DNA from 3 places in the Enterobacter oligotrophicus genome. Region 2 is predicted to be linked to each of the others. Evidence: predicted binding sites of a transcription regulator. Region 2 holds the regulator's gene; each other region holds the start of a gene.
The links. The regulator Fur, encoded in region 2, represses iron uptake genes when iron is present. The targets are predictions, from matches to a motif close to ATAATAATGAGAACNACTATCAA.
Positions count from the first base shown of each region.

Region 1 (5,262 bases), 1.8 Mb from region 2:
TCCCGTGCCCTCTCTGAGAGGGGGCACTATAGTAAGGAATATAGCCGTGTCTAAAGAAAAATTTGAACGTACAAAACCGCACGTCAACGTCGGTACTATCGGCCACGTTGACCATGGTAAAACTACCCTGACTGCTGCAATCACTACCGTTCTGGCTAAAACCTACGGTGGTTCTGCTCGTGCATTCGACCAGATCGATAATGCGCCAGAAGAAAAAGCTCGTGGTATCACCATCAACACCTCTCACGTTGAATATGACACCCCGACTCGCCACTACGCACACGTAGACTGCCCAGGCCACGCCGACTATGTTAAAAACATGATCACCGGTGCTGCGCAGATGGACGGCGCGATCCTGGTTGTTGCTGCGACTGACGGCCCAATGCCTCAGACCCGTGAGCACATCCTGCTGGGTCGTCAGGTAGGCGTTCCTTTCATCATCGTGTTCCTGAACAAATGCGACATGGTTGATGACGAAGAGCTGCTGGAACTGGTAGAGATGGAAGTTCGTGAACTGCTGTCTCAGTACGATTTCCCAGGCGACGACACCCCAATCGTTCGTGGTTCTGCACTGAAAGCGCTGGAAGGCGAAGCACAGTGGGAAGAGAAAATCATCGAACTGGCTGGCTACCTGGATTCTTACATCCCGGAACCAGAGCGTGCAATTGACAAGCCATTCCTGCTGCCAATCGAAGACGTATTCTCCATCTCCGGTCGTGGTACCGTTGTTACCGGTCGTGTAGAGCGCGGTATCATCAAAGTTGGCGAAGAAGTTGAAATCGTTGGTATCAAAGAGACTGCAAAGTCTACCTGTACTGGCGTTGAAATGTTCCGCAAACTGCTGGACGAAGGCCGTGCCGGTGAGAACGTTGGTGTTCTGCTGCGTGGTATCAAACGTGAAGAAATCGAACGTGGTCAGGTACTGGCGAAGCCAGGCTCAATCAAGCCACACACCAAGTTCGAATCTGAAGTGTACATCCTGTCCAAAGACGAAGGCGGCCGTCATACTCCGTTCTTCAAAGGCTACCGTCCACAGTTCTACTTCCGTACAACTGACGTGACCGGTACCATCGAACTGCCAGAAGGCGTAGAGATGGTAATGCCAGGCGACAACATCAAGATGGTTGTGACTCTGATCCACCCAATCGCGATGGACGACGGTCTGCGTTTCGCAATCCGTGAAGGCGGCCGTACTGTTGGCGCGGGCGTTGTTGCTAAAGTTCTGGGCTAATTAATTATCCCTGAATTAAAAAAGGACGCTTCGGCGTCCTTTTTTGTTTTCTCTTATACTGTGCTTGTCACAAATTTTCGCATTTTTTGCTTGTCCCCGCCCCGTATCCTGGATGCTGTGCTATTGTAATCATAACCATTCTCACTTACACTTTGCGCATATTTTGAACGGGAGTGTTTATGTACGTCTGTTTATGCAATGGTGTGAGTGACAAAAAAATACGTCAGGCCGTTCGCCAGTTCCAGCCTCAGTCATTCCAGCAGCTTCGCAAGTTTGTTCCGGTGGGAAATCAATGCGGTAAGTGTGTTCGCGCAGCGCGTGAGATCATGCAGGACGAATTGATGCAAATTCCGGAGTTCAAAGAGATCGCCTAAGCTCCTATCTTTTTTTTGACATCCCTGTAGCCCGATCTACGCTTCAATGAGTGGAAGCGGAGGGACTATATAATGAAAGGTGATGTTAAAATCATAAGTTATCTCAATAAATTATTGGGAAATGAGCTTGTCGCAATCAATCAGTATTTTCTTCATGCAAGAATGTTCAAAAACTGGGGCCTGACTCGCCTCAACGACGTTGAATACCATGAGTCCATCGATGAAATGAAACATGCCGATAAATATATCGAGCGTATTTTATTTCTCGAAGGCATCCCAAACCTGCAGGACCTCGGAAAACTTGGCATCGGTGAAGATGTCGAAGAGATGCTGCGCTCCGATCTTACGTTAGAACTCGAAGGGGCGAAGGATCTTCGTGAAGCTATCGCCTATGCAGACAGCGTTCATGACTATGTAAGCCGAGATATGATGATCCAAATCCTGGCCGATGAGGAAGGGCATATCGACTGGCTGGAAACCGAGTTGGATCTCATCGGCAAAATTGGCCTGCAAAACTATCTTCAGTCGCAAATCAAAGTGGAAGATTAATTAAGTTTTGCCAGCCGACACTTAAACCCGCTGCCGCCAGGAATGGTCCAAAAGGCAGTGGGTTTTTTAATGTCCTTTTTTCAGGGTTCAGCAAAGAGAGAATTAACAGGTACAGCGTTGCCATGAGCGCGGCAACCAATGCCAGAAGCGGCAAAACACACCAGCCATGCCAGGCTCCCAGCGCCGCCAGGTATTTTACATCGCCATATCCCATCCCTTCACGATGACGTATAAGCCGATAGCCCCAATAGATAGCGGCAAATCCCAGATATCCCGCCATTGAGCCAACCACTGCACTGGGGAGAAAATCAGGGTGGCTGCATAGCTGATAGAGCAGCCCAGCCCACAGCAGCGGGCAGAGAAATTTATCCGGGAGGATACCGGAGCGGATATCTTCACGGACCAATAAACCTGACAGAGAAAAATAGACCAGCAGAAAGGGGAGGGTGGTAAGCATACTGTAAGCCTCGAAAAGGGTTCGAGTGCATACTCCCCACATTACCATCCCCCGGCAATTTGCAAAAAATGAAAATGCGTAACGGCTTCAGAGAAAGAAGTGAATCAGGTTACGTTACTGAAAATATTGCGAGCCTTCACGCATTGCGCGTCTGTAGTGCTTAATTTCTCTACAAGGCTTGCGTATGGCTCAGATTTACGTATAATGCGCGGGCTTGTCGTAATTGACGGCGGGTTCAATCTGAACCAGGGTAACTCATTTTGTTACTCAACAATGCTCCCAATTGGGGAGCTACGTAAGAACGGTTACACTCTCCCATCAATCGTAATGGGTTTGAGGAGTAATCATTTTCGTTTATAAAATAATTGGAGCTCTGGTCTCATGCAGAACCAAAGAATCCGTATCCGCCTGAAAGCGTTTGATCATCGTCTGATCGATCAATCAACCGCGGAAATCGTCGAGACTGCTAAGCGCACTGGTGCGCAAGTCCGTGGTCCGATCCCGCTGCCGACCCGCAAAGAGCGCTTCACCGTTCTGATCTCCCCGCACGTTAACAAAGACGCGCGCGATCAGTACGAAATCCGCACTCACAAGCGTCTGGTTGACATCGTTGAGCCAACTGAGAAAACCGTTGATGCTCTGATGCGTCTGGATCTGGCTGCCGGTGTAGACGTGCAGATCAGCCTGGGTTAATCAGGTCATCGAGCGATTGAGAGGTTGATACAATGATTGGTTTAGTCGGTAAAAAAGTGGGAATGACCCGCATCTTCACTGAAGATGGCGTTTCTATCCCAGTAACCGTAATCGAAGTTGAAGCAAACCGCGTTACTCAGGTTAAAGATCTGGCTAACGATGGCTACCGTGCTGTTCAGGTGACCACTGGTGCTAAAAAAGCTAACCGTGTAACCAAACCAGAAGCGGGTCACTTCGCTAAAGCTGGCGTAGAAGCTGGCCGTGGTCTGTGGGAATTCCGTCTTGCTGAAGGCGAAGAGTTCACCGTAGGTCAGGACATTAGCGTTGAGCTGTTTGCTGACGTTAAAAAAGTTGACGTAACCGGTACCTCTAAAGGTAAAGGTTTTGCTGGTACCGTTAAGCGCTGGAACTTCCGTACCCAGGACGCTACTCACGGTAACTCCTTGTCTCACCGCGTTCCGGGTTCTATCGGTCAGAACCAGACTCCGGGCAAAGTGTTCAAAGGCAAGAAAATGGCAGGTCAGCTGGGTAACGAACGTGTAACCGTTCAGAGCCTGGACGTAGTACGTGTTGACGCTGAGCGCAACCTGCTGCTGGTTAAAGGTGCAGTTCCGGGTGCAACCGGTAGCGACCTGATCGTTAAACCAGCTGTGAAGGCGTAAGGGGATAGCAATGGAATTAGTATTGAAAGACGCGCAGAGCGCGCTGACTGTTTCCGAAACTACCTTCGGTCGTGATTTCAACGAAGCGCTGGTTCACCAGGTTGTTGTTGCTTATGCAGCTGGTGCTCGTCAGGGTACTCGTGCTCAGAAGACTCGTGCTGAAGTAACTGGTTCTGGCAAAAAGCCATGGCGTCAGAAAGGTACCGGCCGTGCGCGTTCAGGTTCTATCAAGAGCCCGATCTGGCGTTCAGGTGGCGTGACCTTCGCTGCGCGTCCACAGGACCACAGTCAAAAAGTTAACAAAAAGATGTACCGCGGCGCGCTGAAAAGCATCCTGTCCGAACTGGTACGTCAGGATCGTCTGATCGTTGTCGAGAAGTTCTCTGTTGAAGCGCCTAAAACTAAGCTGCTGGCACAGAAACTGAAAGACATGGCTCTGGAAGATGTGCTGATCATCACCGGTGAGCTGGACGAGAACCTGTTCCTGGCCGCACGTAACCTGCACAAGGTTGACGTACGCGATGCAACTGGTATCGACCCGGTTAGCCTGATCGCCTTCGACAAAGTCGTAATGACTGCTGATGCTGTTAAGCAAGTTGAGGAGATGCTGGCATGATTCGTGAAGAACGTCTGCTGAAGGTGCTGCGCGCACCGCACGTTTCTGAAAAAGCGTCTACTGCGATGGAAAAAACAAACACCATCGTTCTCAAAGTTGCTAAAGACGCGACCAAAGCAGAGATCAAAGCTGCTGTGCAGAAACTGTTTGAAGTCGAAGTCGAAGTCGTTAACACCCTGGTAGTTAAAGGGAAAGTTAAACGTCACGGACAGCGTATCGGTCGTCGTAGCGACTGGAAAAAAGCTTACGTCACCCTGAAAGAAGGCCAGAATCTGGACTTCGTTGGCGGCGCTGAGTAAGTCGGAGGAGTAATACAATGGCAGTTGTTAAATGTAAACCGACATCTCCGGGTCGTCGCCACGTAGTTAAAGTGGTTAACCCTGAGCTGCACAAGGGCAAACCTTTTGCTCCGTTGCTGGAAAAAAACAGCAAATCCGGTGGTCGTAACAACAATGGCCGTATCACCACTCGTCACATCGGTGGTGGCCACAAGCAGGCTTATCGTATTGTTGACTTCAAACGCAACAAAGACGGTATCCCAGCAGTTGTTGAGCGTCTTGAGTACGATCCGAACCGTTCCGCGAACATCGCGCTGGTTCTGTACAAAGATGGCGAACGCCGTTACATCCTGGCCCCTAAAGGCCTGAAAGCTGGCGACCAGATTCAGTCTGGCGTTGATG
Region 1 is NZ_AP019007.1:2,027,566-2,032,827, reverse strand. Features, by position in the region: gene tuf (elongation factor Tu) at 47-1,231, shown strand; gene bfd (bacterioferritin-associated ferredoxin) at 1,411-1,605, shown strand; gene bfr (bacterioferritin) at 1,678-2,154, shown strand; gene EoCCA6_RS09845 (prepilin peptidase) at 2,138-2,611, opposite strand; gene rpsJ (30S ribosomal protein S10) at 2,993-3,304, shown strand; gene rplC (50S ribosomal protein L3) at 3,337-3,966, shown strand; gene rplD (50S ribosomal protein L4) at 3,977-4,582, shown strand; gene rplW (50S ribosomal protein L23) at 4,579-4,881, shown strand; gene rplB (50S ribosomal protein L2) at 4,899-5,262, shown strand, end outside.
Region 1: bfd (bacterioferritin-associated ferredoxin) is a predicted target of Fur. The motif match lies at 1,354-1,376, and genes of this name have one in related genera.

Region 2 (5,262 bases):
TATGCCTACGCGGTTGAACTGATCAACAAAGGTCTGGCGTATGTCGACGAACTCTCTGCAGATGAGATCCGCGAATACCGTGGTTCACTGACCGCGCCGGGTAAAAACAGCCCGTACCGCGATCGCAGCGTGGAAGAGAACCTGGCGCTGTTTGAAAAAATGCGTGCCGGTGGCTTCGAAGAAGGCAAAGCGTGCCTGCGTGCCAAAATCGACATGGCGTCTCCGTTTATCGTGATGCGCGATCCGGTGCTGTACCGCATTAAGTTTGCAGAACACCACCAGACCGGGAACAAGTGGTGCATCTACCCGATGTACGACTTCACCCACTGCATCAGCGATGCGCTGGAGGGCATTACGCACTCCCTGTGTACGCTGGAGTTCCAGGACAACCGTCGTCTGTACGACTGGGTGCTGGATAACATCACCATTCCTGTGCATCCGCGTCAGTACGAGTTCTCTCGTCTGAATCTGGAATACACCGTGATGTCCAAGCGTAAGCTGAACCTGCTGGTGACCGACAAGCACGTTGAAGGCTGGGACGACCCACGTATGCCGACCATCTCCGGTCTGCGTCGCCGTGGTTATACCTCTGCCTCTATTCGTGAGTTCTGCAAGCGTATCGGCGTCACCAAACAGGACAACACCATTGAGATCGCGTCTCTGGAGTCCTGCATTCGTGAAGACCTGAACGAAAACGCGCCGCGTGCAATGGCCGTTATCGACCCGGTGAAACTGGTTATCGAAAACTACCCGCAGGGTGAGAGCGAGCTGGTTTCCATGCCTAACCATCCGAGCAAGCCAGAGATGGGAACGCGCGATGTGCCGTTCAGCGGTGAGATCTGGATCGATCGTGCTGACTTCCGCGAAGAAGCGAACAAACAGTACAAGCGTCTGGTGCTGGGCAAAGAAGTGCGTCTGCGTAACGCCTACGTGATCAAAGCCGAGCGCGTGGAGAAAGATGCAGAAGGGAATATCACTACCATCTTCTGTACTTACGATGCCGACACGTTGAGCAAAGATCCCGCCGATGGCCGTAAAGTGAAAGGCGTTATCCACTGGGTAAGCGCGACGCATGCGCTGCCAGTTGAGATTCGTCTGTACGATCGTCTGTTCAGCGTGCCTAACCCTGGTGCTGCGGAAGACTTCCTGGCGACCATCAATCCGGAATCACTGGTGATCAAACAGGGTTATGCGGAACCGTCCCTGAAAGCGGCCGAAGCCGGTAAAGCGTTCCAGTTTGAACGCGAAGGTTACTTCTGCCTGGACAGCCGTCACAGCACCGCTGAGAAACCGGTATTTAACCGTACCGTCGGCCTGCGTGATACCTGGGCGAAGATTGGCGAATAATATCGCAGCCGTGGTCAATGAGAAACAAACGCCGCTTATCGCGGCGTTTTTTTATTTAACGATCATGCTGTTAAAGCCGTACATAAATATTGCAGGTCAAAATATCTGGTCAATGTGGTGCTACTTATTTTTTTAAAAAAAGTTTTTATTTTTGCGAAAATGCTTAAGGCTCAACAATACGGGCTTACTTCAGGCGTTACTCACTGAAATATATTGTTTTCCCCCCGCCAATCCTCGCTTTCTGATAAATGTTACAAAGCACTACGAATTATGTGCACTTCGTCATAATCCTGACTTTTGCCCACTGAAAAGCGTTGATAATTCGCGTCGCGAAAAATAACCTAAAGACGGTAGTTAATTCGAGGGTATTTATAACTGCCCCTGACCATCAGGTCTTTTATATTTCCGCCGTTTTAGGCGTTTTAATTCGTCAAAGAGGAATAATCTATGCGTACGTTCAGTGGCAAACGTAGTGCGCTGGCGCTGGCTATCGCCGGTGTGACAGCAATGTCGGGCCTGGTGGTTGCACCAGAGGCAAAAGCAGCAGGTTTTATCGAAGATTCTACCCTTACGGGCGGGATCTATTACTGGCAGCGTGAACGTGACCGTAAAGACGTCACTGAAGACAAATACAAAACCAACCTTTCTCACTCCACCTGGAACGCCAACCTGGATTTCCAGTCGGGTTATGCGGCGGATATGTTCGGTCTGGATATTGCTGCATTCACCGCCATTGAAATGGCCGAAAACGGCGACAGCGGTCACCCGAACGAAATTGCATTCTCCTCCAGCAACAAAGCCTATGATGAAGACTGGTCCGGGGATAAAAGCGGTATCAGCCTGTATAAGGCAGCAGCGAAATTCAAATATGGCCCGGTATGGGCGCGTGGTGGTTATATTCAGCCAACTGGTCAGACACTGTTAGCCCCGCACTGGAGCTTTATGCCAGGGACCTATCAGGGTGCTGAAGCTGGCGCTAATTTTGATTACGGCGATGCGGGTGCGTTGAGCTTCTCCTATATGTGGACCAACGAGTACAAAGCACCGTGGCACATCGAAATGGACAAGTTCTACCAGAACGATAAAAAGACCAAAGTGGAATATCTCCACTCGCTGGGCGCGAAGTATGATTTCAAGAACGATCTGGTACTTGAAGCTGCATTCGGTCAGGCTGAAGGCTATATCGATCAATATTTTGCCAAAGCCAGCTACAAATTTGATATCGCGGGTAGCCCGCTGAGCACCAGCTATCAGTTCTACGGTACGCGTGATAAAGCCAGCAACGGCACCGTCAATGATATTTACGACGGCACCGCATGGCTGCAGGCGCTGACTTTCGGCTATAAGGTCGGCCAGGTTGATTTACGTCTGGAAGGGACATGGGTGAAAGCAGAAGGGCAGCAGGGCTACTTCCTGCAGCGTATGACCCCAACCTACGCCTCCTCTAACGCTCGTCTGGATATCTGGTGGGATAACCGCTCCGACTTCAACGCCGACGGCGAAAAAGCGGTCTTCTTCGGCGCGATGTATGACCTGAAAAACTGGAACCTGCCAGGCTGGGCAGTGGGTGCCTCTTACGCTTACGCCTGGGACGCGAAGCCTGCGGATATGGCAACACCGGATGCGTACTACGATCCAAACTACCGTCTGAAAGAGTCCTCCTACAGTCTGGATGCCATCTATACCCTGCAGGAGGGGCGTGCGAAAGGCACCATGTTCAAACTGCACTTCACGCAGTACGACAACCATTCTGATATCCCAAGCTATGCGGGCGGTTACGGCAACATCTTCCAGGATGAACGTGACGTGAAATTTATGGTTATCGCGCCATTCACTATCTTCTGATGAACGCTCCGGCGGGCTGAGTCCCGCCGGGATGGAGACTGAACATGATGAAAAAAATTATCGTCGTCGCGTTGCTGGCATCAGGGCTGGCGGCATGCGCTCAGCCTCAGGCACCGAAAGAGGATTCGCGTCTTAAAGAAGCGTATAGCGCCTGTATCAATACCGCTGAGGGATCGCCGGATAAAATCGAAGCCTGCCAGAGCGTGCTGAATGTGCTTAAGAAAGAGAAAGCGCATGAACAGTTTGCGACGCAGGAAAACATTCGCGTGATGGATTACCAGGCCTGTATTCAGGCACGTAAAACGGGTAACGATCAGGAAGTGGCGAAGCGTTGCGATAAAATCTGGCAGGAGATCCGCAGCAACAACAACTAATAAGCCGTTTTTACGCCCGGTGGCGCTGCGCTTACGGGACCTGCAAAGGTGTCACAGCCCGTAGGCCCGGTAAGCGCAGCGCCACCGGGCTTTTTATTGCCATAAAACAGGCAAAAAAAAGCCAACCTTTCGGCTGGCTCAGAGTATAAACACTACTTTATTTCGCATCGTGCGCATGTTCATCTTCGCGGCAATCGCCTTCTGCACAGTGACCATACAGGTACAGGCTGTGGTTGGTCAGGCGAATGCCATGACGAGCGGCAATTTCACGCTGGCGCGCTTCGATAGAATCATCGCTAAATTCAATGACCTTGCCGCAATCGAGGCAGATCAGGTGATCGTGGTGGTGCTGCTGGGTCAGTTCGAAAACAGATTTACCGCCTTCGAAATTATGACGGGTGACAATGCCCGCGTCATCGAACTGGTTCAGCACGCGATAAACGGTTGCCAGCCCAATCTCTTCACCCATGTCGATAAGACGCTTGTAAAGGTCTTCCGCACTGACATGGTGATTGTCTGGCCCCTGAAGCACTTCAAGGATTTTTAACCGAGGAAGCGTAACTTTCAGGCCAGCCTTCTTTAATGCGGTATTGTTGTCAGTCATGCGGAATCTGTCCTGTTGCTAAACGATTCACTTCTAAAGAAGAAGTGACAGAAAATGCACTTGGGATGATGCGTCTCATTATAGAACTGCCATGGCTAAATGAAAACTGCAAGTCTCAAGCAAAGTATGCTTATAAAAACGTGGTATCACCAACAAACTTGTTCGATGGCACCCACTTTTTACCGGGGGATATTGTACAGGTCTGAGCGAAAAAGTTAAAAGTTTGTAGCAATTAATTTAATCGGTTTTACCTGGAAACGGGCGCAACCGGAGTCGCGCCGCAGAGAAATCAGGCGTTAAGAATGTCGTCCAGATTCAGTTCTTCGCGGACCTGCTTAACCCATTTCTCAACACGCTCAGCCGTCAGTTCTGGCTGGCGGTCCTCGTCAATAGCCAGGCCAACGAAGTGATCGTCGTCTGCCAGGCCTTTAGAGGCTTCAAAGTGATAGCCTGCCGTTGGCCAGTGACCCACAATAGCCGCACCGCGTGGTTCAATGATGTCGCGGATAGTGCCCAGCGCGTCACAGAAATACTCAGCGTAGTCTTCCTGATCGCCACAGCCGAACAGGGCAACCAGTTTGCCGTTGAAATCCACTTCTTCCAGGGTTGGGAAGAAATCGTCCCAGTCACACTGCGCTTCACCGTAATACCAGGTCGGGATACCCAGCAGCAGGATGTCATAGCCCTCGAGATCTTCTTTGCTGCTCTTGGCGATGTCATGCACATCGGCAACGTCTTTACCGAGCTGTTTTTGAATGTTTTTTGCGATATTTTCGGTATTGCCGGTATCACTGCCGAAGAAAATGCCGATAATTGCCATGAGTAAAATAACCTCTTGAAACTTAATGGTATGGTGGCGCAATTTGTCCACGGATAAGGGCAATAATAGCAGAACTGGCAACCCTGCGGAAACAGCTATCGCGCAGGACTGCACTCTGTGCTACATGAAAAGGGTGATAAAGGGGATTTTCAGACTTATGCCTTGCTGTGCATCATCTCAAGTTGAGCAATTAACATCTCTTCAATCAGCTCGCTGCGGCTGATGTCACGGGCGTTCGCCAGCGCATTAAGCGCATCGACGGCATCGGCGTT
Region 2 is NZ_AP019007.1:3,845,839-3,851,100, forward strand. Features, by position in the region: gene glnS (glutamine--tRNA ligase) at 1-1,347, shown strand, start outside; gene chiP (chitoporin ChiP) at 1,795-3,192, shown strand; gene chiQ (ChiQ/YbfN family lipoprotein) at 3,240-3,566, shown strand; gene fur (ferric iron uptake transcriptional regulator) at 3,724-4,170, opposite strand; gene fldA (flavodoxin FldA) at 4,460-4,990, opposite strand; gene ybfE (LexA regulated protein) at 5,146-5,262, opposite strand, start outside.

Region 3 (5,262 bases), 1.2 Mb from region 2:
TATGCAGACGATCAGCTAACGAGCCAGAAAACCTCACCCGACATTCTGTTTGGCCCACTCTTTAATGATGTTCAGAGCGCGAAACTGTTCCCGGATCAAAAAACCTTTGCGGATGCGGTCCCCAAAAGCGATCCACTGATGATTCTGGCGGATTACCGGATGCAGCGTACCCAGTCTGGTTTTGACCTGCGCCACTTTGTGGAAATGAACTTTACCCTGCCGACGGAAGGCGAAAAATATGTTCCCCCCGCAGGTCAGAACTTACGTGAACATATCGACGATCTGTGGCCTGTGCTCACCCGCACAACCGACAAAGCCAGCAAATGGGATTCACTCCTGCCGTTACCGAAATCCTACGTGGTGCCCGGCGGGCGTTTCCGCGAGGTCTATTACTGGGACAGTTACTTCACCATGCTGGGCTTAGCCGAGAGCGGGCACTGGGACAAAATCAGCGATATGGTGGACAACTTCGCCTATGAACTGGATACCTGGGGCCATATTCCTAACGGCAACCGCAGCTATTACCTGAGCCGCTCTCAGCCACCGTTCTTCTCTTTAATGGTGGAACTGCTCGCCACCCACGACAGCGATGCGCTGAAAAAATACCGTCCGCAGATGGAAAAAGAGTATGCCTACTGGATGGATGGGGTTGACGCACTGCAGCCTGGTGACGCCAGCAAACGGGTGGTGAAGCTGGACGATGGCTCCGTTCTCAACCGCTACTGGGATGACCGCGACACGCCGCGCCCGGAGTCCTGGCTGGATGATGTGACCACGGCCAAAAACAACCCGAATCGCCCGGCCACGGAGATCTACCGCGATCTGCGTTCTGCCGCCGCCTCAGGCTGGGATTTTAGCTCCCGCTGGATGGACGATCCGCAGAAACTCGGCACAATCCGCACCACCAGCATTGTGCCGGTGGATTTGAATGCGCTGATGTTTAAGATGGAAAAACTGCTGGCGCGGGCAAGCCAGGATGATGGCGATGCCGCCAGCGCGAGCAAATATGAAGCGCTGGCGACGGCGCGTCAGAAAGCGATTGAAAGCCACCTGTGGAATGAAAAAGAGGGGTGGTACGCCGATTACGATCTTAAAAGCAAAAAGGTGCGTAATCAGCTGACAGCGGCCGCGCTTTTCCCGCTTTACGTGAAAGCGGCGGCGCAGGATCGTGCCGACAAAGTCGCGGCAGCTACCGCTTCTCGCTTGCTGAAACCGGGCGGTATTTCCACCACCACAATCAACAGCGGCCAGCAGTGGGATGCACCGAACGGCTGGGCACCGCTGCAGTGGGTCGCGACCGAAGGATTGCAGAATTACGGGCAAAACAAGGTGGCGATGGATGTAACGTGGCGCTTCCTGAAAAACGTTCAGCATACCTATGATCGCGAACAGAAACTGGTGGAGAAATATGACGTTTCCTCGACGGGCACCGGCGGAGGCGGCGGAGAATATCCCCTGCAGGATGGGTTCGGCTGGAGCAATGGCGTGACGCTGAAAATGCTGGATCTGGTATGTCCGAAAGAGAAACCGTGTGACAGCGTGCCGGAGAATCAGCCTGCGGCGAACGACGATGTCGCGCCCGCGAAAAGTGCGGCGCAGTAATTCCCCTGCGGCCTGATGGCCTCACCTTACCCCTCTCCCGGTGGGAGAGGGAAAAGGTCGTCAGAAACGGTAACTTGCTCCTAACTGATAGGTCCGGTCACGCCCAATCCAGCAGTGAGTCTCGTCGTAACAGGTCAGCGTCTCTTTGTTGGTAATATTCTGCGCACTGGCTTTTAGCGTCAGCCCTTCCAGCGAGGGCAAAAGTTCGCCCATCCGGTAGGATGCCGCCAGATCGTATTGCGTCGTGCCACCCAGTTTGCCCGCTTCGTTGGTCGGTGAAATCTCCATCGCCCCGGTGTAGCGCACCCCGCCCCCCAGCATAAGTCCCTTTAGCGGCGTGCTGTCGAAGGTGTAATCCCCCCACAGGTTGAAGGCATTCTCCGGCACCTGCGTAGGGCGTTTCCCTTTGTATTTATCATCTTCCGTATTGATAGCGTGCGTGTAAGCATAGTTCGCAATCAGCGTCAGATTATCCGTCGGACGGCTGACGGCAGACAGTTCTGCACCTTTAGATTCCACTTCCCCGGTCTGGCGGTAGTTCAGGAAGCCTGGGTCGCTCGTCACCACATTTTTCTGGCGAATGGTGAACACCGACGCGGTAAAGGTGGTGGCGTACTCTTCCAGCAGGTATTTCAGACCACCTTCGACCTGCTTGCTGGTCGTCGGCTTAACGTCTTTCGCTGTCAGCGTTCCCTGCGGCGACACCGGGGCGAAGCCTTCGGCGTAGCTGATAAACGGTGCGAGGCCATTCCCGAAGGTGTAAAGCGCCCCCAGACGTTTGGTGAGACGATCCTGCGCCACCCACGCTTTATCGTCGTGCTGCAGATAGTCTGTGGTGACAGAGCGGTAATCGTCATAGCGCAGGCTGGCCAGCAGGTTCAGCCCGCCAAATTCCACCAGATCCTGCAGGTAATAGCCATTCTGCTGGTAACTCAGGCGGTTTTTCTGCACGGTATAAAGCCCCAAATCGCCCGTGTGGATCTGCGAATAGTCAGGGTTGCGCATATCAATGCCCGGCGTGGTGGCGGACGCGTAGCGATAGCGGAAGTGCGAGTTCAGTTTCTGATAGTCAAACCCCGCCAGCAGGTGATGCTGCCATTCGCCCAGCGCAACCGTTTTGGTGACCTGGTTGTCAATGTTGAAGCTCTGAAGATTTTCATCCGTGGTGTAAGCAAAACGATTGAGTTGATAGACCTCGCTGCCCGGCCCTGTTGAATAGACGCTTCGCTGATGGGTATCGACATCGAAATAGCGCGCTTTCTGATTAACCCCCCAGCCGTTATCAAACTGATGCTCAAAATGGTAGCCCATCATCCACTGGCGCTGTTTGAAACCACTCCACTCATCACCGGCATAGTCGCGCCTGTCGGCATATTTCGAGCGCAGGTATGAAAGCGGCAACGGATCAGACGGCGACAGGCCCGGCGTATTTTGCGCCAGCGTATCGATTGTGAGACGCGTTTTGCTGTCCGGTTGCCAGGCCACAGACGGTGCCAGCAGATAATTTTCATCACGCGTGGTGTGTGGTTGATCGTCACCTTCCGTTGCTTTACCCAGCAGACGGTAGTTCCAGTCGCTTTCCGCAATCTGCCCGGTGGAATCAAGGAAACCCTCTTTCAGGTTGCGCGTTCCGGTGTTGAAGCCCGCCTCGGTGCGGGACGTTTTTTGCGGCTTTTTGCTCTGGATGTTGACCAGGCCGCCCGGCGATCCGCCGCCATAGAGCACGGATGCGGGTCCCTTCAGAATATCGACGCTCTCAATGAGCAGCGGATCGATACGCGCTTTGGTGTTCCCGGTAACGTTATACGGCAACTGAAGCCCATCGTAGAACTCCTGATCGACGGTAAAGCCACGGATTTTGTATTCGCTCATGTAGGACGTATTACCGCGCATCTCGGTCGATACCCCAGGGGCATAGCGCAGGATTTCGTTTACTGAACGGGCATGACGCTTCTCAATCTCCTGCGCTGAAACGGTGTTGATCACCTGCGGCGTTTTACTTTCAGCAACAGCCGATTTGGTGGCGCTGTTGGTCCAGACCGGGAGCGCGCTGTCCTGCTCAGCGCCCGTCACCACGAGGGTCGTTTCTTCGGCGAAAGCCGGTCCCTGCAATGCCAGCGCGACGGCTCCTGCCAACGCACATAACGCAAAACGTGAGGTGTTCATATTGTCGTCTTTATTATTAGATGATATTGGGAACGACAATTATTATCATTTAGGTAGGCAAATCAATATGGCCAAAAAAAACGGCTCTCCAGGGAGAGCCGCTTTCGATAATCTTATGCCCGTCTGAGTAACCTGAATATGCCCAGCACGACGATTGCGCCGACCACTGCGACAAGGAAACTGTGCAGATCAAAGCCGCTGATACTGCCGCCGAAACCAAACATGGTAGCCAGCCAGCCGCCCACCACCGCACCCACGACACCGAGAACGCAGGTCAAAATAAAGCCGCCGCCATCATTCCCCGGCATGATAAGTTTAGCGATAGCGCCAGCGATAAGGCCAAAAATAATCCAGGCGATAATACCCATAGCGATGCCCTCTTGCAGGTTTAACGCATGTGCAGAAACGCTTCTGCGCAAGTCACTTAAGTATAGGCTATCGGCGTAAAACTGGTTTCATCTCACCGACTTAAATTGCTGCCGCGATGAAAAAACTCACAGGTTTGTATTAAGTTTCACATCAGGCTGCCGATAATTCAGAGACAGTCTGTCACACATCGAGGAGCCATCTGGCGTGAGTAATTACAGTGAGCAGTTCCTGAAACAAAATCCGCTGGCTGTATTAGGAGTGCTGCGCGACCTGCAAAAAGGTGAGGTGCCGCTGCGCATCACCTGGTCAACCAATCAGTTTATCAGCAAGATCCTTGATGTCTCGCCGGAGCGCCTGATTATCGACCTGGGTAGCCAGGAGTATGAAAACCGCGCGGCGCTACGGGCAGAAAAAATCTCGGTGATGGCAGAAACGCAGGGTGCAAAAGTGGAATTTATTCTGCCTCGTCTGGCGCTCAGCGAGTATCAGGGGCTGCCCGCTTTTGTCACATCGTTTCCCTCTAACCTCTGGTTCGTACAGCGCCGCGAATATTTTCGCATCAGCGCCCCGCTGCAGCCGCCCTATTATTGCAAAGCCCGAATGCCGGACAAAAAGGAGTTCCGCTTCCGACTCTTTGATCTGTCGCTGGGCGGGATGGGGGCATTGATGGACACGCCAAAACCCGAAGGGCTGGTCGAAGGCATGCGCTTCTCGCAAATTGAACTGGATCTGGGAGGCTGGGGACGGTTCTGGTTTGATGCGCAACTGATTGCCATCAGCGAGCGTAAAGTGGTGGACAGCAAAAACGAGACTATTACCACACCGCGTCTGAGCTTCCGTTTTCTGAATGTCGGGCCGGGTGCAGAGCGTGAACTGCAGCGTATTATTTTCTCGCTGGAACGCGAAGCGCGGGAACGTGCGAATAAAGTTCTGTAACGCGCGTCGGGCAGCGTGGCTGCCGCCCGACAATGGCTTTACATGGCATCCATCGCTTTCTGTACTTTCCAGATATAACGCGGAGCCTGTGGTGCCGGATGGTTCTTCACCACATGCTCAAAGAACTCGTCTTTGTCCATGCCGTTTATCTCTTCAATCGCTTCTTTGCGATCGGAGGAGAAGGTTCTG
Region 3 is NZ_AP019007.1:561,757-567,018, forward strand. Features, by position in the region: gene EoCCA6_RS02665 (alpha,alpha-trehalase) at 1-1,602, shown strand, start outside; gene EoCCA6_RS02670 (TonB-dependent siderophore receptor) at 1,663-3,768, opposite strand; gene EoCCA6_RS02675 (GlsB/YeaQ/YmgE family stress response membrane protein) at 3,882-4,136, opposite strand; gene ycgR (flagellar brake protein YcgR) at 4,342-5,073, shown strand; gene emtA (membrane-bound lytic murein transglycosylase EmtA) at 5,112-5,262, opposite strand, start outside.
Region 3: EoCCA6_RS02670 (TonB-dependent siderophore receptor) is a predicted target of Fur. The motif match lies at 3,789-3,811, and genes of this name have one in related genera.